3 regions of the Pantoea sp. X-Soil-YNGN-775 genome follow, and region 3 is predicted to be linked to each of the others. Evidence: predicted binding sites of a transcription regulator. Region 3 holds the regulator's gene; each other region holds the start of a gene.
The links. The regulator LexA, encoded in region 3, represses DNA repair genes until DNA is damaged. The targets are predictions, from matches to a motif close to TNCTGTATGTACATACAGNA.

Region 1: dinB (DNA polymerase IV) is a predicted target of LexA. The motif match lies at 5,977-5,996, and genes of this name have one in related genera.
Region 2: dinG (ATP-dependent DNA helicase DinG) is a predicted target of LexA. The motif match lies at 3,404-3,423, and genes of this name have one in related genera.

Annotation. Positions count from the first base shown of each region.
Region 1 covers NZ_AP035945.1:866,074-873,757, forward strand. Annotated here, with positions in the region: gene mtnK (S-methyl-5-thioribose kinase) at 1-756, shown strand, start outside; gene fadE (acyl-CoA dehydrogenase FadE) at 948-3,401, opposite strand; gene lpcA (D-sedoheptulose 7-phosphate isomerase) at 3,655-4,233, shown strand; gene AC6I8I_RS03915 (class II glutamine amidotransferase) at 4,284-5,051, shown strand; gene dpaA (peptidoglycan meso-diaminopimelic acid protein amidase) at 5,022-5,762, opposite strand; gene dinB (DNA polymerase IV) at 6,008-7,063, shown strand; gene AC6I8I_RS03930 (sugar ABC transporter substrate-binding protein) at 7,116-7,684, opposite strand, start outside.
Region 2 covers NZ_AP035945.1:1,294,534-1,302,217, forward strand. Annotated here, with positions in the region: gene AC6I8I_RS06045 (ABC transporter ATP-binding protein) at 1-470, shown strand, start outside; gene AC6I8I_RS06050 (ABC transporter permease) at 458-1,189, shown strand; gene AC6I8I_RS06055 (YohO family small membrane protein) at 1,170-1,277, opposite strand; gene AC6I8I_RS06060 (MerR family transcriptional regulator) at 1,363-2,097, opposite strand; gene AC6I8I_RS06065 (helix-turn-helix domain-containing protein) at 2,248-2,811, shown strand; gene AC6I8I_RS06070 (GNAT family N-acetyltransferase) at 2,808-3,326, shown strand; gene dinG (ATP-dependent DNA helicase DinG) at 3,451-5,619, shown strand; gene ybiB (DNA-binding protein YbiB) at 5,649-6,617, shown strand; gene AC6I8I_RS06085 (M20 aminoacylase family protein) at 6,619-7,684, opposite strand, start outside.
Region 3 covers NZ_AP035945.1:289,381-297,064, reverse strand. Annotated here, with positions in the region: gene pspG (envelope stress response protein PspG) at 32-298, opposite strand; gene dusA (tRNA dihydrouridine(20/20a) synthase DusA) at 477-1,472, opposite strand; gene AC6I8I_RS01305 (conjugal transfer protein TraF) at 1,579-2,829, opposite strand; gene zur (zinc uptake transcriptional repressor Zur) at 3,280-3,801, shown strand; gene AC6I8I_RS01295 (CsbD family protein) at 3,874-4,086, opposite strand; gene dinF (MATE family efflux transporter DinF) at 4,258-5,580, opposite strand; gene lexA (transcriptional repressor LexA) at 5,685-6,299, opposite strand; gene AC6I8I_RS01280 (diacylglycerol kinase) at 6,405-6,773, opposite strand; gene plsB (glycerol-3-phosphate 1-O-acyltransferase PlsB) at 6,903-7,684, shown strand, end outside.

The DNA.
Region 1 (7,684 bases), 580 kb from region 3:
GATTTCGTGCTGCATCCGCATCAGAAGAAAGCGGAAGTGGCGCGCTTCATTAATCCGGAAATGTGCGAGATCACCGAAGATCTGTTCTTTAACGATCCCTACACCGATCATCCGCGTAATAGCTATCCGGCGGCGCTGGAGCCGTTAGTGGCCAGCCTGCGTCACGATGATGCGCTGCGTATTGCGGTAGCTGGTCTCAAGCACCGCTTCTTTGCCCACGCCGAAGCCTTGCTGCATGGCGATATCCACAGCGGATCGATTTTTGTCGCGGACGGTAGCCTGAAAGCGATTGATGCTGAATTTGGCTATTTCGGGCCGATGGGCTTTGATATCGGCACTGCGCTCGGCAATCTGCTGATCAACTATTGCGGCCTGCCCGGCCTGCTGCCGCCGCGTGAAGCCGCCGATGCCCGTGAGCAACGCCTGAGCGATGTGCATAGCGTCTGGACAACCTTCTCCAGCCGTTTCCAGGCGCTGGCGGCGGAGAAAACCGCTGACGTGGCGCTGGCTTATCCCGGCTATGTCGATGCCTTCCTGCGCAAAGTATGGGCGGATACCATCGGCTACTGCGGAACCGAACTGATCCGGCGCACGGTAGGGATGTCGCATGTGGCGGATATGAAGCTGATTGCCGATCCGGCGATGCGTACCGACTGCATCCGTAACGCGATAAACCTCGGACGCACGCTGATACTGGCAGCCGATCACGTTGAAGATGTCGATGCGCTGATTGCCCGCATCCGACAGGCCGGATAAAAAAAGGCCGACGTGATGTCGGCCTCTGGATAAAACAAAAATCTTGCTGGCGATGAGGGGGATGCCAGCGCAGGAAGCACGGTCAGATTAAATGCTAAAGCCATGTATGGCGTTGTTGTGTCTTTACGGAGGGCATACGTTCCCTGAACCTGCGCTGAATTAACGGGCCGACATCACATCGGCCCGCCGCCTTATGCCGCCTCGCTGGCGCGGGCCGAAGCGGATTGCGATTTTTTCTCTGGCACCGGTACCGCCAGTGCATCCGCTTCAAACTCATCCACATTGATAGAACGCAGGCGACTGGCTTCAGCGCGGCGCAATACCTCGGCTTCTTTATCGTCAATCCAGCCCTGCTCCAGCGCCCGTTTTGCCAGCTCATCCAGCCGGGTAAAGGAGAGGTGCTGCTTGCTCTGTTTGCTCAGTCTGTCGTGAATCACTTCCGCAGCCATTACATCCTGCAACGCCTGTTCCAGCTGACCGGCCGGATTGTTATCAACCGGTGCCAGATACTGTCCGCGTCCCAGACGTGTGCGGGTGGCCGACGGCAGTTGCAGCATTTTTGCCAGCTGATGATCAAGACGATCGGACGGTGCCGGGCAGTGATGGCCACCGGCAAAAATCACCAGCCGTAACGCGCCCGCCACCAGCCGGTTAGGGAAGTTGCGTAGCAGCTCATCGATAGCCACTTCCGCCTGATGCAGCGCATCCTGAACGCCCCAATGCACCAGTGGCAGATCGGCTTCGTTACGGCCTTCATCGTCGTAGCGCTTCAGCGTAGCAGAGGCCAGATAAAGCTGGCTCAGGACATCGCCCAGTCGCGCCGAGATGCGTTCACGACGTTTCAGGCTGCCGCCCAGCACCGCCATTGAGACATCTGACAGCAACGCGAGGTTGGCGCTGATGCGGTTGAGATGCTGATAATAGCGACGCGTCGCATCACGGGTCGGGGTGGCGCTGGTGCGTCCGCCGGTCAGGCCGAGCCACAGACTGCGCACCTGATTACTGCCGACGTGGCCGATATGGCTGAACAGCGCCCGATCAAAAGCGTCAACGTCGTTACTGGCCGCGGCCGCCATCTCCTGCAGAACATAAGGATGACAACGAATCGCCCCCTGGCCGAAGATGATCATGCTGCGGGTTAAGATGTTCGCCCCTTCAACGGTAATAGCGATCGGCGCTCCCTGATAGGCGCGCGCCAGGAAGTTGCTGTTACCGAGCATAATGCCTTTACCGCCGGCAATGTCCATCGCGTCAATGATCGCCCGCTGACCGCGATGGGTGCAGTGATATTTCACTATCGCCGACAGCACCGCCGGTTTTTCACCCTGCATAATACCGGCGGTGATTAGCGTTGCTGCCGCATCCATCACGTAAGCGTTACCGGCAATGCGTGCCAGTGGCTCTTCAATCCCTTCCATTTTACCGATCGACAGCCTGAACTGACGGCGGATATGGGCATAGGCACCAATTGCCAGCGCCACGCTTTTCAGGCTGCCGGTCGAATTGGACGGCAGGGTAATGCCGCGACCCACTGACAGACATTCGACCAGCATACGCCAGCCCTGTCCGGCCATTTCCGGTCCGCCGATGATGTAATCGATCGGCACGAAAATATCCTTACCGCGGGTCGGACCGTTCTGGAACGGCACGTTAAGTGGGAAGTGACGGTGACCGATTTCCACGCCGGGGGTGTTGGTCGGGATCAGCGCGCAGGTAATGCCCGGATGGGTGTTATCGCTGAGCAGATGATCGGGATCGGACAGTTTAAACGCCAGCCCCAGCACGGTCGCGATAGGCGCCAGCGTGATGTAGCGTTTGTTCCAGGTCAGGCGCATACCCAGCACCTGCTGACCCTGCCATTCACCCATACACACCACGCCGGTATCGGGAATCGCACCGGCATCTGAGCCGGCTTCCGGGCTGGTCAGGGCGAAGCAGGGGATCTCATCGCCACGCGCCAGACGCGGTAAATAGTGATTTTTCTGTTCATCAGTGCCGTAATGCTGCAGCAGTTCGCCCGGACCGAGCGAGTTCGGTACACCGACGGTAATCGCCAGGATGCCCGATACGCCAGCCAGTTTCTGCAACACGCGCGCCTGGGCATAAGCGGAAAACTCCAGCCCGCCATACTCTTTTTTAATGATCATCGCGAAGAAGCGATGCTGTTTCAGATAGGCCCACAGTTCCGGCGGCAGATCGGCCATTTCATGGGTAATCTGGAAATCATTCGCCAGCCGGCACGCTTCCTCAACCGGCCCCTCCAGGAAGGCCTGCTCATCCGGCGTCAGGTGCGGCTGAGGATAGTTATGCAGCTTCTGCCAGTCCGGTTTGCCCTGAAACAGATCGCCCTCCCACCAGGTGGTTCCGGCATCGATCGCTTCTTTCTCGGTGCGTGACATGGGCGGCATCACCTGCTGAAAACGCTGCAGCATCGGTTTTGAAAACAGATTACGGCGCAGCGACGGCAGGTTAAACGGCAACAGAATAATAGCCAGTGGCAGCAGCAGCCACGGCGTCCAGAGGTGTGCGGCCGCCATCGCCGCGGTCCACAGCAGCAGAATCAGGCTGCTCAGCCGCAACGACAGGCGGTGATAGAACAGGGCGCCAATCAGCACCACCGTGGCAAGTATCGAAACAACCATCATAATGAACCGCTCCGTAAGTAGTAAGAGGTCTGACCTGTTGAGTAGAGGTTTAGAGCAGTTGGCTCTATTTATCAATTCGTTTACATCGCAATTACAACCTGACTCACAAAATCAATTTTCCGACCCGTTTCGCTGGCGGCTGTGCAGAGATAATGCCAGCGGCGATCGGGCCGCAATGGCGTGATGCTTTGCGCCGCTCAGGCATTCCGTTAAACTTGCTGCAGATTAACCTCTGCTAAAAAAGGACCTCCCTATGTACCAGGACATCATCCGCTCTGAGCTCAACGAAGCCGCCGATACGCTGAATAAATTCCTCAGCGATGACGCGAATATCCATGCGATCCAGCGGGCTGCGGTGCTGCTGGCTGACAGTTTCAAGGCAGGCGGCAAGGTGCTCTCCTGCGGCAACGGTGGGTCACACTGCGACGCGATGCATTTCGCCGAAGAGCTGACCGGCCGCTATCGTGAAAATCGTCCTGGCTATCCGGCGATCGCCATTTCAGACGTCAGCCATCTCTCCTGCGTCAGTAACGACTTTGGCTACGATTACGTCTTTTCGCGTTATGTTGAAGCGGTAGGCCGTCCGGGCGATGTGCTGCTGGGGCTATCGACCTCCGGCAACTCGGCCAACATCATTAAGGCGATTGAGGCGGCGCGGGCGCAGGGGATGAAAGTGATCACCCTGACCGGTAAAGATGGCGGTAAGATGGCGGGCAGTGCTGACATTGAAATCCGGGTGCCGCACTTTGGTTATGCCGATCGCATTCAGGAGATCCACATTAAAGTGATCCATATTCTGATGTTGCTGATCGAAAAAGAGATGGTGAAGTAACACTCTGGCCTCTCGCCTGGCGGGAGGCGTCTGACGCTAAGGTGGTGACTATGTGCGAATTGCTCGGGATGAGCGCCAATGTTCCCACGGATATCTGTTTCAGCTTTACCGGCCTGGTGCAGCGTGGTGGCGGAACCGGCCCACATAAAGATGGCTGGGGCATTACCTTTTACGAAGATAAAGGCTGTCGCACCTTTAAGGATCCCCTGCCGAGCTTCAATTCGCCAATAGCGCGGCTGGTGCAGGAGTACCCGATCAAATCGCATTCGGTGGTGGCGCACATCCGCCAGGCGAATCGCGGTCAGGTGTCGCTGGAAAACACCCATCCGTTTACCCGCGAACTGTGGGGCCGTAACTGGACCTACGCCCATAACGGGCAGCTAAAGGGCTACCGGCAGCTGGAGACCGGGACCTTTCGTCCGGTCGGGGAGACCGACAGCGAAAAGGCGTTCTGCTGGATTTTGCATCAGCTGGCGACGCGTTATCCCCGCACGCCGGGTAACTGGCCAGCGGTGTTTCGCTTTATCGGCGAGCTGGCGGGCAGCCTGCGGCAGAAAGGGGTGTTTAACATGCTACTGTCGGACGGGCGTTATCTGATGGCCTTCTGCTCCACCAACCTATTCTGGATCACCCGGCGCGCGCCGTTTGGCCGCGCGCAGCTGCTCGATCAGGATGTAGAGGTTGATTTTCAGCAGCACACCACGCCGCATGACGTGGTGACGGTGATTGCGACGCAGCCGCTGACGGCCAATGAAACCTGGCAGCGGATTGTGCCAGGTGAGTGGGCGTTATTCTGCCTTGGAGAGCGCCAGGAATGAGCGTGAAGCAGCTTCGGGATTGGTCACTACCGGGCTGCTGTTCATCACATATTTTCCGCTGGCGACGTTAACCGTCGGTGGCTGGTGATACTTCGCAAAATAAGCGTAACCCGGCTGCAACTGCTGCCAGAAACTGGCGTAGGTGGAGTAACGGTGACGCTGCATATTGCTGTCGGTCATGCGGAACGGATAGATACTGATGCTGATATCCTGCTGGCCGTTACGCAGCGCCGCATTCACATAAGTAAAGATCTCATCCATATAGGCGTTCGTCATGGCATAGCAGCCAATCGACTTACAGTCGCCATGAATCATCAGGTAGTTACCGCTGTAGCCCTGATTGCGATCGTACTGATTCGGAAAGCCAATATTGATCGCGCGATAAAACCGGCTATCCGGTTTCAGCTGGTTCAGCCTGACGTTATAAAATCCTTCCGGGCTTTTGAAATCGCCTTCACGACGTTTCGGGCCGAGGCCGCCAGAAAAATTACAGATGCGGTAGGTATCCAGCAGGCGGTATTCGTTACCAATTTTGCCGTACAGTTCGAGGGTACGCTCTTCCTTGAAAATCTGAATATAAACCGGCGTGCCGAGTAACTGTTTCTTTAATTCTTTACTGACCGGTGCCGCTTGCTGAGCGGGTTCTGGGGTCATTGCCATGCTGAGGGCTGGCAGTAAAATCATCGCAAACAGGAGTGCGATTTTGCCCATGCTGTGTGTACCTTGAGGTGAAGAGAACAATAACGCGAATCGTGCGTCTCTGCTTGCATTATCGGAACTATCCGCTACCGCAGCGCAACATTAAACATTGTCTGTTTTTTTAGCAAGACAGCACGCCAGAAATTCGCGATTTCCTGAACAGAATACGGCCAGAAATTTGTAAACTTTAATGCCGGCCGCGACAAATATTGCAGTTACCTTCGCCAACTGTATACTTATCCAGTGCTGGAGGGGGTATGCGTAAAATCATTCATGTCGATATGGACTGCTTCTATGCTGCGGTGGAGATGCGCGATAATCCCCTGTTGCGTGACATCCCGATTGCCATCGGCGGCAGCCGCGAACGTCGCGGTGTCATCAGTACCGCTAACTACCCGGCGCGCAAATATGGCGTGCGCAGCGCCATGCCGACCGGGATGGCGCTCAAGCTATGTCCCCATTTGCGGCTGCTGCCAGGCCGCTTTGACGCCTATAAAGAGGCCTCGGCGCAGATCCGCGAGATCTTCTCCCGCTACACTCCGCTGATTGAACCGCTGTCGCTGGATGAAGCCTATCTGGACGTGACCGACAGTCCGCATTGCCACGGTTCCGCCACCCTGATCGCCCAGCACATTCGCGCGACTATCCTGCGTGAAACGCAGCTGACCGCCTCGGCCGGCATCGCACCGATTAAGTTTCTGGCGAAAATCGCCTCCGACATGAATAAGCCGGATGGACAGTTTGTTATCACGCCGGCGGAGATGTCCGGTTTTTTACTGACGCTGCCGCTGGCGAAAATTCCGGGCGTGGGCAAGGTGTCGGCAAAAAAGCTGGAGGAGATGGGCCTGGTGACCTGCGGGGATGTGCAGAAGGCGGATTTAGCCCAGCTGCTGAAGCGCTTTGGTAAGTTTGGCCGGGTGTTGTGGGAGCGCAGCAACGGCATTGACGAGCGCGGCGTGGTGGTTGAGCGGGAACGTAAATCACTTGGGGTTGAGCGTACGCTGGCCGAGGACATTCACGACTGGGACGCCTGCCTGGAGATCATCGATTTTCTCTATGCCGAACTGGATCGCCGGCTGAGCCAGATCCGTCCCGATAAGCAGGTGGCGCGGCAGGGCGTGAAACTGAAGTTCAGCGACTTTCAGCAGACTACGCAGGAGCACATCTGGCCGGTGCTGAATAAAGAGGACATGATCGCGATTGCCAAAAAAACCTGGGATGAGCGTCGGGTCGGGCGGGGCGTCAGGCTGGTGGGGCTGCACGTCACCCTGCTCGATCCGCAGCTGGAACGACAGCTGTTGCTGGGGTTGTAGCGCGGTCTGGTGATAAGTGCGCGTCAGCCTGCCAGCGCTGACGCGCCGTCACTTACTTGTGATTTTTGGCTGCCAGGGTGGCGAACCACGGCGCGACGAAATCGTCATTACCGCCCCAGCCGGGGACGATTTTATTCAGCGAGGCAACGTTCACCGCGCCGGACTGGCTGTTGAGCTGCTGCTGAGAGATCGAGGCAGCCTTAAACTGATAGGTGGCTGGCGTCGCTTCACCGGCAATCTTTTTCGCTACCAGACGCATGTTCACCGCGCCAATGGTTTTCGGATCCACCGCCACGGTTTGCACCCACGGGCTGTTCTTCTCACGCATCAGCTGCAAATCCTGGTTTGAGACATCGATGCTGTAGAGCTTGATTTCGGTTCGGCCATTCTCCTGCAGCGCTTTATAGGCGCCCTGGCTGAAGGCGTCCCACGCGCCCCAGATGGCGTCAATCTTGCCTTTCGGGTATTTCGCCAGAATCGCGCCAATCTTGTTCGCAGTATCGCCCTGTACATCGGTAGAAACCGCGCCAATCGACTCCAGCTGATGGATGCCAGGATTCTCCTTCAGCAGTTTCTCGTACACCACCTGACGGCGTTCCATTGGCGGGAAGCCGGCTACCC
Region 2 (7,684 bases), 1.0 Mb from region 3:
AACCGTTTGGCGCGCTCGACCCGGTGACCCGCGGCGCACTGCAACAGGAGATGCTGCGTATTCACCGGCTGTCGGGACGCACCATTGTGCTGGTGACCCATGACATCGATGAGGCGCTGACGCTGGCCGACCGCATCGTGCTGATGGATAACGGTGAGATTGTCCAGCAGGGTAAACCGGTTGAGCTGCTGACCCAGCCGAAAAATGAGTTTGTACGTGACTTCTTTGGCCGCAGCGAAATGGGCGTGCGGCTGCTGTCGCTTGGACAGGTCGGCAATGCCGTGCGGCGCGGTGAATGGCTGGCGGGCGAACCGATCGCCGCCGGGCTGACGCTCCGCGAAGCGCTGTCGCAGTTTATTACCCGGCGTACTGACAAACTGCCGGTGATTGATGAACAGCAGCAGCCACTGGGCGTGCTCTATTTTCACGATCTGCTGACGCTGCGTGAGGACCCCGCATGCGCTGGCTGACCGATCCGCTGCTCTGGCTGGTGCTGCTGTATGCTGCGCTGCTGACGCTGATGCCCTATAGCGGGCCGCTGTTCCACCGCTGGTTTCCCGAGCTGGCGCGGCCGCTTTATCAGCAGGAGACCTTCTGGCAACTGACGCTGGCGCACCTGTTTCTGGTGATCACCGCCAGCCTGCTGGCGATGGTTATCGGCGTCGGCAGCGGTGTGATAGTAACCCGACGCGCCGGTCGGGCGTTCCGGCCGTTGATGGAAACGCTGGTGGCGGCCGGACAAACCATTCCGCCGGTGGCGGTATTAGCGATAGCGGTGCCGGTGATGGGATTTGGTGCCTGGCCGGCGGTGGTAGCGCTGCTGCTCTACGGTTTGCTGCCGATCTTACAGGGCACGCTGGCCGGACTCGACAGCGTACCCGCCAGCAGCCGGGAGATTGCCGAAGGGGTCGGGATGAGCGCATGGCAGCGTCTGTGGCAGATTGAGCTGGCGCTGGCCGCGCCGGTGATTATCGCCGGGATCCGCACCTCGGTGATTATCAACATCGGCACCGCCGCTATCGCCTCAACGGTTGGGGCAAAAAGCCTCGGTTCACCGGTGATCATCGGCTTAAGCGGGTTTAATACGGCCTATGTGATTCAGGGGGCGTTACTGGTGGCGCTGCTGGCGATAGTCAGCGATCGCCTGTTCGAGCGCCTGCAACGCTGGCTTAGCGTGAGTGAACGATGAGTGAATAACCGACCAGCATCAGACCGCTGGTACCGCCAGCCGCCATGATGAAAAATAGCGTAGCGAAGAATGTTTTTTTCCAGTTCATGGGAAAACCTGAGCGCGTGAATGTGAGGCGGGAATGATAGCGCGCGCAAGGCAGCAGGCAAAGTGCCCAGCGTGCGTTTTTGTCATCAGGGTGTTTCGTGCAACCGCACGGCGTAACCCTGTTCCTGCCAGTGCGACAGTTGATCCTGCTGACGACGGGTCAGTTTTTTACCGGTAAATACAAACATATTCATGCCGGGAAACAGTTCCGGACGCGGCACGTCGAGCGGCTCAGCCAGCACATCGATGCGCCAGCCATGTTGCGACAGCCGCCAGCCTTCCAGCCAGATACGGGTACGATCCTCAATGCCCCAGCCGATAATCAGCGCATCTTTACCCGCTTTTTTGCGGCTGCCGGTCAGGCAGAACGCCACATAATCAATCAACAATCCATCCAGCAGGCTGCACATGGTGCGGGCGGTATTCTGGTCGAGACTGAGCTTCTGGCGCACCGGCATGAAGACGTGATCGATCAGCGCATCAACCGGATGTTCACGACCAATAGCCGCGATCTTGTTACGCAGCTTGGAGGGTCTGACGTGGCGTAACACGCTGATGAGTTCATCCTGCAGGGTGGTCCAGCCGTCGTGCGCATCAACATCACCGCCTTCCAGCAGCGCTTTGACTTTTCCTACCGGCACGCCGCTTTCGATCCAGCGCATGATCTCTTCAATGCGCTGAACATCTTCTTCATCAAACTGACGATGCCCACCTTCGGTACGTTGCGGCTTCAGTAAGCCATAACGTCTTTGCCAGGCGCGCAAGGTCACTGGGTTTATGCCACAGCGCTCGGCGACGTCACCGATACTGTATAGGGTCATAAATTCCTCTATAGACTGATCTGAGTGGAATTACCATAACGAAGCAAACTAAGTTGTACAATACATTTTTGAGTGTACAACTTGACCGCTGCGCCTTTTCTCAGCTATATCTCACATAAGAGAAATAATTCCCAATTATGAGAGGATGCGATGCCGGACCTGAATACAGAACAACGCCTGGCTGCGCGGCTGGCGGAATTACGCTTGCAACGCGGCTGGTCACTGGATGAGCTTTCAATCGCAACGGGTATCAGCCGCGCCTCATTATCACGCATTGAGCGCAGCGAGACCAGCCCCACCGCCGCACTGCTTAATCGTCTGTGCGTGGCGTACGGATTAACCATGTCGCGCCTGCTAAGTGAAGTAGAAGAAGATGCGAAGCTGCTGATCCCATATGAGCAGCAGCCGGTATGGAGTGATGAGGCCAGTGGCTTTCACCGCCGAAATGTGTCACCGCCTGTTACTCATTTTAGATGCGAACTGGTGGAGGGCAAATTACGCCCCGGCGCGCGTATCGATTACGACGCACCACCGATTCACGGTATGGAACAGCATATCTGGCTGCGTGAAGGTGGCCTGACCGTCAGCATGGCAGCTCAGCGCTGGAGCTTACGTCCCGGCGACTGTTTACGTTTTCATCTGACGGGAAAATCGGCCTTTGAAGCGCACCTGACCGACGGCGCGCACTATTTACTGGTGGTGGCAAAACCATGATTAATTATCAGATGCTCAGTGCCAGCGAGGCACAGCAGGCGCTACCCGAACTGTGTCAGGTGTTGCAGGCCTGCGTCGCAGACGGGGCCAGCGTCGGATTTATTGATGCCGCCGACCATCAGGCGATTGGCCGTTTCTGGCAGGATCGCATCTACAGCCTGGCGAGTGGCGATGCCGAATTGTGGGTGGCGCGTCAGCACGGCAGCGTGGTGGCGACGGTGATGCTCAACAGCAGCTCAATGCCCAACGGCCGCCATCGGGCGGAGGTCACCAAACTGCTGGTGCATCCGCGGGCGCGCCGGCAGGGCATTGCCCGCCAGCTGATGCGGCAGGCGGAACAGCAGGCGCGACTGCAGGGTAAAACGCTGCTGGTGCTGGACACGCGCAGCGGGGATGTCGCCAGCGATCTCTATCGCTCGCTCGACTGGCAGGTCGCCGGCGCAATTCCGTTCTACGCCGAATCCACCACCGGCGAGCTGGATGCCACGACCTATATGTTTAAACTGCTGGGTTAGCCAGTCCCGGACGGCATCCGTGACCGCTTGTGGAACCGCAGACGAAAAAATTGTCCTGAAAGCTGACGCCGCCAGCATACTGTGTAAAAATACAGGCAATTTTTACGGTGTGGTAACAAACAAAATGGCCCTGACAGCAGCAGTAAAAAGCCAGATAGCGCAGTGGTATAAAGCGCTGCAGCAGCAGGTGCCCGATTTTATCCCGCGCGCCGCCCAGCGGCAGATGATTGCTGAAGTGGCAAAATGCCTGGCGGGCGATGATGCGCGCCATCTGGCGGTCGAAGCGCCAACCGGGGTCGGCAAAACCCTCTCTTATCTGATCCCCGGCATCGCGACCAGCCGCGCCCAGGAAAAACGTCTGGTGATCAGCACCGCGAACGTGGCGTTGCAGGATCAAATCTTCACCAAAGATCTGCCGTTGCTGAAGAAAATCATCCCCGATCTCACCTTTACCGCCGCCTTTGGTCGCGGGCGTTACGTCTGTCCTCGCAACCTGGCGGCGCTGGCGGCTGACGACGATCAGCAGGGCGATCTGCTGCTCTATTTGGATGATGACGCCATCAGCAGTACCAAAGAGGAGCAGACGCAGTGCGGCCGGTTGCAGAAAGCGCTGGATCGCTATCAGTGGGACGGACTGCGCGATCACAGCGAGGAAAACGTCAGCGACAGCCTGTGGCAGCGGCTCTCAACCGATAAAGCCAGCTGCCTCGGCGCCCACTGTCGCTGGTATCGTGAATGCCCGTTTTTCGTGGCGCGGCGTGAAATAGAGCAGGTCGATGTGGTGGTGGCCAACCATGCACTGGTGATGGCGGCGATGGAGAATGAGTCGGTGTTGCCGCCGGCTAAAAATCTGATGCTGGTGCTGGATGAAGGCCATCATCTGCCGGAAGTGGCGCGCGATGCGCTGGAGATGAGCGCTGATATCACCCCAGGCTGGAGCAGCCTGCAGCTGGATCTGTTTATCAAGCTGGTGGACAGCATCATGACCCAGATGCGGCCTAAATCCCCGCCGCCGCTGGCCAATCCGGAGCGGCTGAAAGCACACTGCGAGGAGCTGCGCGAGCTGCTGACCATCACCAGCCAGGCGCTCAATCCCCTGTTGCCACCGCACAATCAGCCGGGCGAATACCGCTTTGTGCTCGGGGCGTTACCGCAGGAGTTGCTGGACCTTTGCGCCCGGCTGTTCAAACTCAGCGACGCGCTGCGTGGCCTGAGCGAAGGCCTGATCAATGCCCTGAGCGAGCAGACCGGCAAAGTTGATGTGGTGCGCTTGCACCGCAATCTGCTGCAGCTGAACCGCCAGTTCGGCTGGTTTGAATCGGTCAGTAAGCTGTGGCGACTGGCGGCGATGGAAAAAGCTTCCGGCGCGCCGGTGTCGAAATGGATCACCCGCGAACTGCGCGAAGGTCAGGCGCACCTGCTGTTCCACTGCGCCGGGATTCGCGTCAGCGATCAGCTGGAAAAGATGCTGTGGCGTAAAATTCCGCATGTGGTGGTCACCTCCGCCACGCTGCGCTCGCTTAACAGTTTTAACCGCCTGCAGGAGATGTCCGGTCTCAACGAGAAAGCCGGTGACCGCTTTGTGGCGCTCGATTCCCCGTTCAACCATGTTGAGCAGGGCAAGCTGGTGATCCCGCAAATGCGCTATGAACCCCTGATGACCCACGAAGCGGAGCACATCGCCGAGATGGCGGGCTTCTTCCGGCAGCAGATGAAGCTGAAGCAGCACAAAGGGGTGCTGGTGCTGTTCGCCAGTAACCGGGCGATGCAGCAGTTTGTCGCCTGCCTGCCCGATTTACGACTGTCGATGCTGGTGCAGGGCGATCAGCCGCGCAGCCGACTGGTCGATCTGCATCGTCAGCGGGTGAGCAAAGGCGAAACCAGCATTCTGATTGGCCTGCAATCGTTCGCTGAAGGGCTGGATTTAAAAGGCGATCTGCTGAGTCAGGTGCATATTCATAAAATTGCTTTTCCGCCGGTAGACAGTCCGGTAATTTTGACCGAAGGCGAATGGCTGAAGAGCCTGAAGCGTTATCCGTTTGAGGTGCAGAGTTTACCCAGCGCCTCGTTTACCCTGATTCAACAGGTCGGACGCCTGATTCGCAGCCATCAGTGTTACGGTGAAATCGTGATATACGATCGCCGTCTGCTGAGCAAAGCGTACGGTAGCCGACTGCTGGCGGCGTTGCCGATCTTCCCGATTGAGCAACCCGATACCCCTGAGCCGGACGCCATACCGGCCGCCCCGGTGGCCACACGCACCGTGCGTAAACGACGTCCGACGCGGCGCTAAGCCGTCGCGCACTTAACCGGAAGCGAGTGATGGAACTGAATAAAATTATTAAAGAGATCGGCCGCGGAAAAAATCATGCCCGCGACATCGATTTCGACACCGCCGAAGCCCTCTACAGCGCGATGCTGGCTGGCCAGGTGCCGGATCTGGAACTGGGCGGCATCCTGATTGCGCTGCGTATCAAGGGCGAAGGCGAAGCTGAAATGCGCGGCTTCTATCAGGCGATGCAGGCGCAGATGATGAAGCTGAACGCCCCGGCCAACCGGCCGATGCCGATGGTAATCCCGAGCTATAACGGCGCGCGCCGCCAGGGCAACCTGACGCCGTTACTGGCGCTGCTGCTGAACCGGCTCGGTTTCCCGGTGCTGGTGCACGGCGTCAGCGATGATGCGACGCGTATCACCAGTGAAGCGGTATTTGACGCGCTGGGCGTGCAGCCGGTGACCACCGCTGAGCAGGCTCAGGCCCGGCTGGACGCGGGTGAGCTGGTGTTTATTACCGTCGATCACCTCTGCCCGCCGATGGCGAAACAGCTGTCGCTGCGCTGGCGGATGGGGGTGCGGAACAGTGCGCATACGCTGGCAAAACTGGCGACGCCGTTTGGCGAACGCGAGGCGTTGCGGCTGTCGAGCGTGTCGCATCCGGAATATGTGCCGCGGGTGGCGAAATTCTTCAGCGATATTGATGCGCCTGCGCTGCTGCTGAATGGCACCGAGGGCGAGGTCTATGCTAATCCGCAACGTTGTCCGGCGATCAGCGTGATCCACGGCGCGGGATCGGAGGCGGAAGTGTGGGTTGAGCGTCAGCCCGAGGTCCAGGTTGAGCTGCCGGCAGATAAATCAGCGGCGGTCACCGCAGCCTGGATTGAGCAGGTGATTAACCAGCAGCGACCGGTACCGCAGGCGCTGCGGCTGCAGCTGGCCTGCTGCCTGCGTGCCAGCGGTGAATGCGACTCGCTGGCGACCGCCGACCAGCGGCTGCGCGCCGCCGGTTACTGATTCAGGCGATCGGCAGTGCCTGTTCAACCAGCTTCTGCCAGAAGCGGATACCGATCGGCAGTAACGCATCATTAAAATCATAGCGGGCATTGTGCAGCGGCGCCGAAGGCTCTTCACCGTCGGCGCCGAGCCAGAAGTAAGCTCCCGGACAGGCTTCCATCATGCAGGCAAAATCTTCTGATGCCATCGAAGGATTGACCTGCCAGTGAACATTCTCTTCTCCCAGCGTCGCCAGCGCCACCGCGCGAACCTGCTCTGCCGGCGCGGCATGGTTGGCCGTCACCGGATAGCCGGGTAGCCAGCTGGTTTCGCCGCTCACCCCAAACGGTCGGGGCAGGGTCGCCACAAACTCATCGATCAGCGCCCGCACTTTGTCGCGCACTGCCGGTTGCAGGCAGCGTACCGTGCCGCGCAACACAATCTGTTCCGGGATGACGTTGATCGCCTCACCGCCGTGGATCTGCGTCACGCTGACCACCGCAGAAGAAAGCGGTGACAGACGGCGTGACGGAATGGTCTGTAGCGCCAGGATCAGCTCAGCCGCGACCACCATCGGATCGGCACCGCTTTCCGGCATCGCCGCGTGGCAACTCTTGCCGTGCAGGGTGATTTCAAACGAATCAAGCGAGGCCATCATCGCACCGGGATTAACCGCCAGCGACCCGAGCGGCAGGCCCGGCCAGTTATGCATGGCGTAAACCGCATCCATCGGGAATCGCTGGAACAATCCCTCTTCAACCATTTTGCGCGCACCGCCCAGATTCTCCTCGGCGGGCTGAAAAATAAAGTGCACCGTGCCGCTGAACTGGCGTGTCGCCGCCAGCTGGCGGGCAGCGGCCAGCAGAATGGCACTGTGACCATCGTGACCGCAGGCGTGCATCACGCCCGGCGTCGCGGATCGCCACTCGACCTCACCTTTTTCGGTGATCGGCAGCGCATCCATGTCGGCACGCAGCCCGATAACCGGGCCGGGACCATTCTCCAGCGTGCCAATCACTGCGGTACCTGCCAGACCACGAAACACCTGTAATCCGGTCAGCTCAAGTTCGCGGGCGATAAGATCACTG
Region 3 (7,684 bases):
GCACAACGTCAAATTGTGATCATCTCCGCAATTAACGCCAGCCTTTTCGGTCTAAGTTATTGATCTTACGCTTTAGCTTACGCCATTCTCGCGTATTACGATCGCCGAAAAAGGCGCGATGCAGCCAGACAGCGACCACTGCCAGCACCAGCCACGGCAACACTTTGATAACAAGTGCAAACAGTCCACCGACGAACATTACCAGCGTGGCGACCACCAGCGCAGCCAGTACGCCGAGCAATGAAACACCGGTTAGCAACAGCATCAGGAAAAAACCCAATACAAATAAAATTTCCACGTTAGCGCTCCTTATTGAGACTCATTGTGACGATCTTTACAAGAAGCGTGCCAATCTGTAAGCGATTGTTTTTGCTGATAACAGGCCAGTCTGATTAACCGGTGAACAGTCAAAATAACCAAAACCTGGCGTAAAAAAAACCAGCCATTGCCGGCTGGTCTCTTTGGGTACAGGTCGATCAGGCTTCCTGCGGAATTTTATCCGCCACCAGTGCCAGTGCGGCTTCCAGTACGCGCACATCCGCGCCAGGTTTGTGGGCATTTTCACTCAGGTGGCGTCGCCACTGGCGTGCTCCCGGGATCCCCTGGAACAGACCGAGCATATGACGTGTCACATGGCCCAGATAAGTGCCCTTCGCCAGTTCGGCTTCAATATAGGGGTACATGGCGCGGACCACCGCCACCGGATCGGCCGCCGGATGCTGACGCCCAAACAGTTGCTGATCTACCTGCGCCAGAATGCCAGGATTTTGATAGGCTTCACGCCCCATCATGACGCCATCAAGATGCTGCAGGTGGGTTTGCGCCTCTTCCAGCGTTTTCACACCGCCGTTAATCGCCAGCGTCAGGTGTGGGAAGTCCCGCTTCAGCTGATAAACCCGTGGGTAATCAAGCGGTGGAATTTCGCGGTTCTCTTTCGGGCTGAGGCCAGACAGCCAGGCTTTACGCGCATGGATGATAAACGTCTCGCATCCGCCGCGCTCGGCCACTGTCCCGACAAAATCGGTCAGAAACTGATAGCTGTCCTGTTCATCAATCCCGATGCGCGTTTTTACCGTCACCGGAATCGACACCACATCACGCATCGCTTTGATGCCGTCAGCGACCAGATCGGCTTCTGCCATCAGGCAGGCCCCGAAGCGGCCATTCTGCACCCGGTCAGAGGGACAGCCGACGTTCAGATTCACTTCGTCGTAACCGCGCTGCTCTGCGAGACGGGCGCAGTGCGCCAGAGCCGCAGGATCGCTGCCACCCAGCTGTAAGGCGACCGGATGTTCATCCTCGCTATAGGCCAGGTAATCGCCCTTACCATGAATAATCGCGCCGGTGGTCACCATTTCGGTGTAGAGCAGCGTATCGCCGGTCAGCTGACGATGAAAATAGCGGCAGTGGCGATCGGTCCAGTCGAGCATCGGGGCAATCGAGAAACGTTGCGAAGAAAAAGTATCGGTCATGAAGCGCAGGCAATCCGGTAAATGAGGGTGATTGAATTCTGTGCAAGGATAACACAAGGACGGGCGATAGTGCATCGCCCGCCCCGAACTGCGGCATGAAAGAAGATCAGAAATTGAAGCCCAGCTGCATCATCGCGCCCCAGGTATTATTCGCTCCAACCGAGCCAGCCAGATCCAGATGCACCGCTTTGTTAAACGGTGACAGGCCGAAACCGGCGGTTGCGACATTTTCATCGTTCGAACGCATATCCGCACGATAACCGGCACGCAGCTGTAACCAGTCGAGCACCCGATATTCCGCACCCACCGCCGCATACTGGCTGTTTTCCTGCGTTTTGAAGCGTTTGGTTTCGGTCAGGTCGACATCGCCGGTCACGGTGAACGGGCCTTTATCCCAGGCCAGACCGGTGGTGACCAGTGGACGGATCTGATAAGTATCGCGGAAGCCGTTGACCTCTTTGGTCTGCAGATCGCGGGATACCAGGTTTTGTCCGGTGATGCCCAGCGTCCAGTTTTCAGCAAACGTGGTCGCCAGACCGGCATCAACGTTAAAGCCGGTATCCGTACTGCGATACTGGCTATTGTTGATGTCACTTTTGTCATAGTTGTAAATGCTGGCGGTGTAGTTATACAGCCAGGTTTTTTGCACTTTCGGCGTGACGCCCACCGACACCGGCTGACCGGCAATGGTGAACTCATGTGCCAGTGCGACGCCATAGTCGGTGACCAGCGCCGCTAAACCGTTGGCGCTGGAGCGCAGGTTATTCTGGTCGCCCGGACGAGGAAGCACCGTGCCGTTAGCAACACCACGCAGATAGTCGATATCGCTCTGGACCACGTTGGCCCGCACGTGTGCTGTTCCATAGGCTTTGGTGATAAAGGCGAAAGGCAGCGTCTCGTTGGGAATAGTGACCGCCAGCGCCACCCCGGCGTTGCCGTCCGCTTTGTTGCCGCGCAAATCACTGAGCTGATTGGCGACATCGCCTGAGGCAGCGCGCACTTCAGGATAGCCCCGCAGATAATCGGCGAAGGTCAGGTTACCGATCACCTCGCGGTAGCGATCAACGGTATCGGTGATGTCATCCACTTTGTCGATCAGGTGATCTTTATCGGTGACCTGAATACCGGCGGAAGGGAAAATAATACTGACGCTATCGTCGGGTTTGGCTCGTGTCATTAAAGCCGGGTTGGCCAGCACGGCTGAGCCATAAAGAGAAGATGCAACGCCGGTTCCGCCCATGGCGTCATTGCGTGCATCGTACCAGGTCCCCGCCGCCATGGCGGAAGAAGAAAGGAAAAGCGCATTCACTACAGCGGTGTACTTCAGCGCTGAGCGTTGAGCGGATTTTTTCACCATTTGCCTGCCATCACCTGAGAAAGTGCCGTTGAAACATTCAACGACTGAATAGTTTGTTAGCCCTATTGTGAACCCTGGCTAACGCGTTATTGCTGTGAATTCAAAGGAAACAGTCGCTTAATTCAAAGGATTGGACGTTTTCCAATCAGTAAAACATTATTTTTGTTCAAAATACCCGATAATAAATAAAATAATACCAGACATTTCTTAAGTCTTTCTGAACATTACTTCTTAACTCAGTGAGATGCAAAGCAAAAGCGCGACAAAGGCCACCTTAGCCGGTCGACGAGTGGATCTGATTTGGGGCTGATAGCGGCCTCGCCTGCGCCTGAACTCGCGTTTTTGATCGACGTCCGAGCAGAATTTGCTGTTTTATCAGGCAACAACCAACCTCTGCGCCGCAAAAATTTGTGTGATAAAATAACATCACTTATCCAGCGGAGAGTTTCCATGTCAAACATGACGTCACAGCAAATAATGACCCAGGCGGAAAAACTGTGCCTGCAGCGCGGTGTGCGTCTGACATCGCAGCGGGCTGAAGTGTTGCGATTAATGGCTGAGCAGCCAGGATCGATCAGCGCTTATGATCTGCTGGATCAACTTCGGGTTAGCGAACCTCAGGCCAAGCCACCTACGGTCTATCGGGCGCTGGACTTCCTGCTGGAACAGGGCTTTATCCATCGGGTAGAGTCCAATAACAGCTATGTGATGTGTCACCATTTCGAGGCACCGGCACACACCTCAGTAATGCTGGTGTGCGATCGCTGTGCGGCAGTAACCGAAAAGCAGGCGCAGGGAGTAGAGAAGATTATTGCGACGCTGGCTGGAGAGGCGCAATTTGCTCTGCGTCACAGCGTGATTGAAGCACATGGATTATGTGAGAATTGTGTCGAAGTCGAAGCCTGCACCCATCATGAAAGTTGTCAGCACGATCATCAAAGTGAAGGTAAAAAGCGGGGAAAACGCGGGTAATGTGCACATCCTTGTGCGGGTGCCGGTATGAGCGTACCGGCGGGTAGGAGCTTTATCCGTAAATCTGTGTGATTACCAGCGGTAATCTTTGTTCTGACTTTCCCAGTCTGTTACTTCGCGCTCTGCATCTTCTTTGGCATAGCCGTAACGTTCCTGAATTTTTCCGACCAGCTGATCGCGTTTGCCTTCGATAACCTGCATATCATCGTCGGTCAGCTTGCCCCATTTCTCTTTCACTGTGCCTTTGAATTGCTTCCAGTTGCCGCTCGCTTGATCTTTATTCATGGCAGACCTCTATGTCATCCTTTGGTTACATCATTTATCTTGAAAGAAAACAAAATGACGATATAAAGCGCTGGTTCACTGCGCTGCTTACGGTTAATTGTAGTAGAAGATTTTAGGTTTGCCGAAACAATACAGAATAATCTGTAGCCTGAGCGCGTCAGAGGCTGGCTATCAGGCGTTAAACCAGCTGTTCTGCTGCCAGTGTTTACGCCAGATCAGCCACAGCGACAGACCACGCAGCGCCAGGAAAACGGTGACCGCCAGCCACAAGCCATGGTTGCCCAGCAGCGGGACGCTAAGCAGCGTCAGGAAGTAACCGAGTGCCGCCACCACCATGCTGTTACGCATCTCCCGGCCGCGGGTTGCACCGATGAACATGCCATCCAGCAGATAACACCAGACCCCCACCAGCGGCAGGATCACCTGCCATATCAGATAGCGATCGGCCGCCTGTTGCAGCTGTTCGATCGAGGTCAGCAGCGCCACGATGTGCGAACCGAAACACGCATAAATCAATGAGAACAGCAAGGCCACCACCAGCGCCTGTCGGCAGGCAGAGTGCCAGACGCGCAGCAGCCGGCTGCCATCCTTCGCACCATGCGCCTCACCGGCGAAGGCTTCAACCGCGTAGGCAAAACCATCCAGCGCATAGGCGGTAAAGGTGATAAACATCAGCAATACCGCGTTCACCGCCACCACCTGCGGACCGATGCGTGCGCCCAGCACCGTCAGCGAGGCAAAACAGAGCTGCAGCATTAACGAACGCAGCATAATGTCGCGATTAAGACGCAGCAGCCGCTTCATGTCACCGCGCCAGCTCTGCTTCAGCATTGCCGGGGTGATGCCACGCAGTTTCAATACCCGCCAGACCATCACCGCACCGACGGCCAGCGTTATATACTCTGCCAGTGCGGTCGCGGTTGCCGCGCCTGCCACACCCCAGTGCAGGCCCATCACCAGCCACAGATCGAGTACAATATTGACCAGATTGCCGATCACCAGCAGGATGACCGGCGCACGCGCGTACTGCACGCCCAGCAGCCAGCCAAGGATCACCAGATTTGCCAGAGTGGCGGGCGCACTTAACCAGCGGATCTGAATAAACAGTGCCGCCTGTTGCAAAACTTTGGGATCGCCGCCAATCAGATCGGCCGCCAGCGTAGTAATCGGCGAGCGCAGGCAGATGAACAGCACGCCAGCCAGCAGCGCAATAATTAAAGGCTGGGTCAGCGCACGTGTCAGTGCCAATTTATCGCCGGCACCAAAAGCCTGCGCCGTCAGGCCGGTGGTACTCATTCGAAGGAACAGCAGCAGCATGAAGAGGAAACTGGTGATTGTCGTACCGACCGCAACCCCGCCGAGGTAGACCGGGCTGTCGAGGTGACCAATGACAGCAGTATCGACCACCCCCAGTAAGGGAACGGTGATGTTAGAAAGGATCATCGGCAGCGCCAGCCGCCAGAGGTTTTTGTCGGTAGCCGTTAAAAAACGCATTCGCAGTTCCGTGCTCGGTGCCGCTGCAGAGAGGGGAGCAGCAGCGACAAAATTAGGGCAGACAGAATAGCATCAGATACTACGAATGCGTGGTTATGTCAGACTCAGAGCCATTCGCCGTTGCGAACCACGCCGACCGCCAGACCTTCGACCGTCAGCGACTGAGCGCGCGTATCGACGATAATTGGCTCAAAATCACTGTTTTCAGGCAGCAGATGCACAATAGCACCCTGCTTCTTCCAGCGTTTAACCGTTACTTCATCATCAATGCGGGCCACCACAACCTGGCCATTACGCACGTCCTGGGTTTTATGTACTGCGAGCAGGTCGCCATCCATAATCCCGATATCTTTCATCGACATTCCACTGACGCGCAGCAGAAAATCAGCAGAAGGTTTGAACAGGCCCGGATCAACTTTGTAATGGGTTTCGATGTGCTCCTGCGCCATGATCGGCTCACCGGCAGCAACCCGGCCAATCAACGGCAGACCTTCAGACGCATCTTCTTCCATCAACAGGCGAATACCGCGTGAGGCGCCAGAAACAATCTCAATCACCCCTTTACGTGCCAGTGCCTTAAGATGCTCTTCTGCCGCGTTCGGCGAGCGGAAACCCAGCTGCGCGGCAATTTCTGCACGCGTAGGCGGCATGCCCGTTTGAGTAATATGGTCGCGAATCAGGTCATAGACCTGCTGCTGCCTGCTGGTTAATGCTTTCATCCCGCCCCCTGGTTGTTTATACAGTCGCTGTGAGTATATACAGGTATTGGTGAAATGGAAACCGATTCTCAGGCAAAACGCGCCATCTGACGCGTTGTGGAAGGCTTATCGCAAATGCGACCAAAGCAGCGCGATCCAGACAAACAGTGCCAGTAAGATGCTGATCAGCACCGCCGCGGAGCCCATATCCTTGGCCCGTCCGGCCAAAGGGTGGCGCTCCTGACCGATACGATCCACTACCGCCTCAATGGCGCTGTTGAGGATTTCGACAATGACCACCAGCACCACAGCGCCGATCATCAGAATGCGGGAGACGATATCGACATCCAGCCAGCAGGCGACAATAATGGCGGCCAGCGCGGCCAGCGCCTCCTGGCGGAAAGCGGCTTCGTGTTGCCAGGCGGCGCGCAGGCCCTGCCATGAATAACCTGCGGCTTTCACTATTCTTACAAAACCGGTGGCATTATTTGCCATAGTAAGTGGAACCCTTTCATCGGATTGACGTCAATGTCTGGGCTGCGTGCAATTGGCACCACCACAGATCTTCGCTGCGCTTTCTGGTATGCTTGCGGCGCTTTGCTAACAAGAGGCTTCATGTTGTCTATGTCAGGTTGGCGTAAACTTTATTACAAATTACTGAATTTACCACTGTCGTTTTTGGTAAAGAGTAAGGCCATTCCGGCCGATCCCGTTTCTGAACATGGTCTGGACCCGACCCGGCCCATTATGTACGTTTTGCCTTACGATTCGAAGGCGGACTTACTGACTTTACGCGCGCAGTGCCTGCGGCATCATCTGCCCGACCCGCTTTCTCCGCTGGAGATTGATGGTTCGCTGCTGCCGCGCCACGTTTTTATCCACGATGGCCCGCGTGTGTTCCCCTATTTTGTCCCCAGCGTTGAATCGGTGAAAATCTTTCACGATTACCTGGACCTGCATCGCAATAATCCCAAGCTGGATATCCAGATGCTGCCGGTGACGGTGATGTTTGGCCGGGCGCCAGGCCGTGAGGTTCAGGGCGAAGATACGCCGCACCTGCGGGTGCTGAACGGTGTGCAGAAATTCTTTGCGGTAATCTGGCATGGACGCGACAGTTTTGTCCGTTTCTCGCCGACTGTTTCGCTGCGCCGTATGGCAACCGAACACGGCACCGACCAATCAATTGCCCAGAAACTGGCCCGGGTGGCGCGCATTCATTTCGCCCGTCAGCGGCTGGCAGCAGTTGGCCCACGCTTACCGGCACGTCAGGATCTGTTTAATCGTCTGCTGCAATCCAAAGCGATTGAAAAAGCGGTAGAAGACGAAGCGCGCAGCAAAAAAATCTCCCATGAAAAAGCGCAGCAAAATGCGGTTGAGATGATGGAAGAGATCGCGGCGAACTTCTC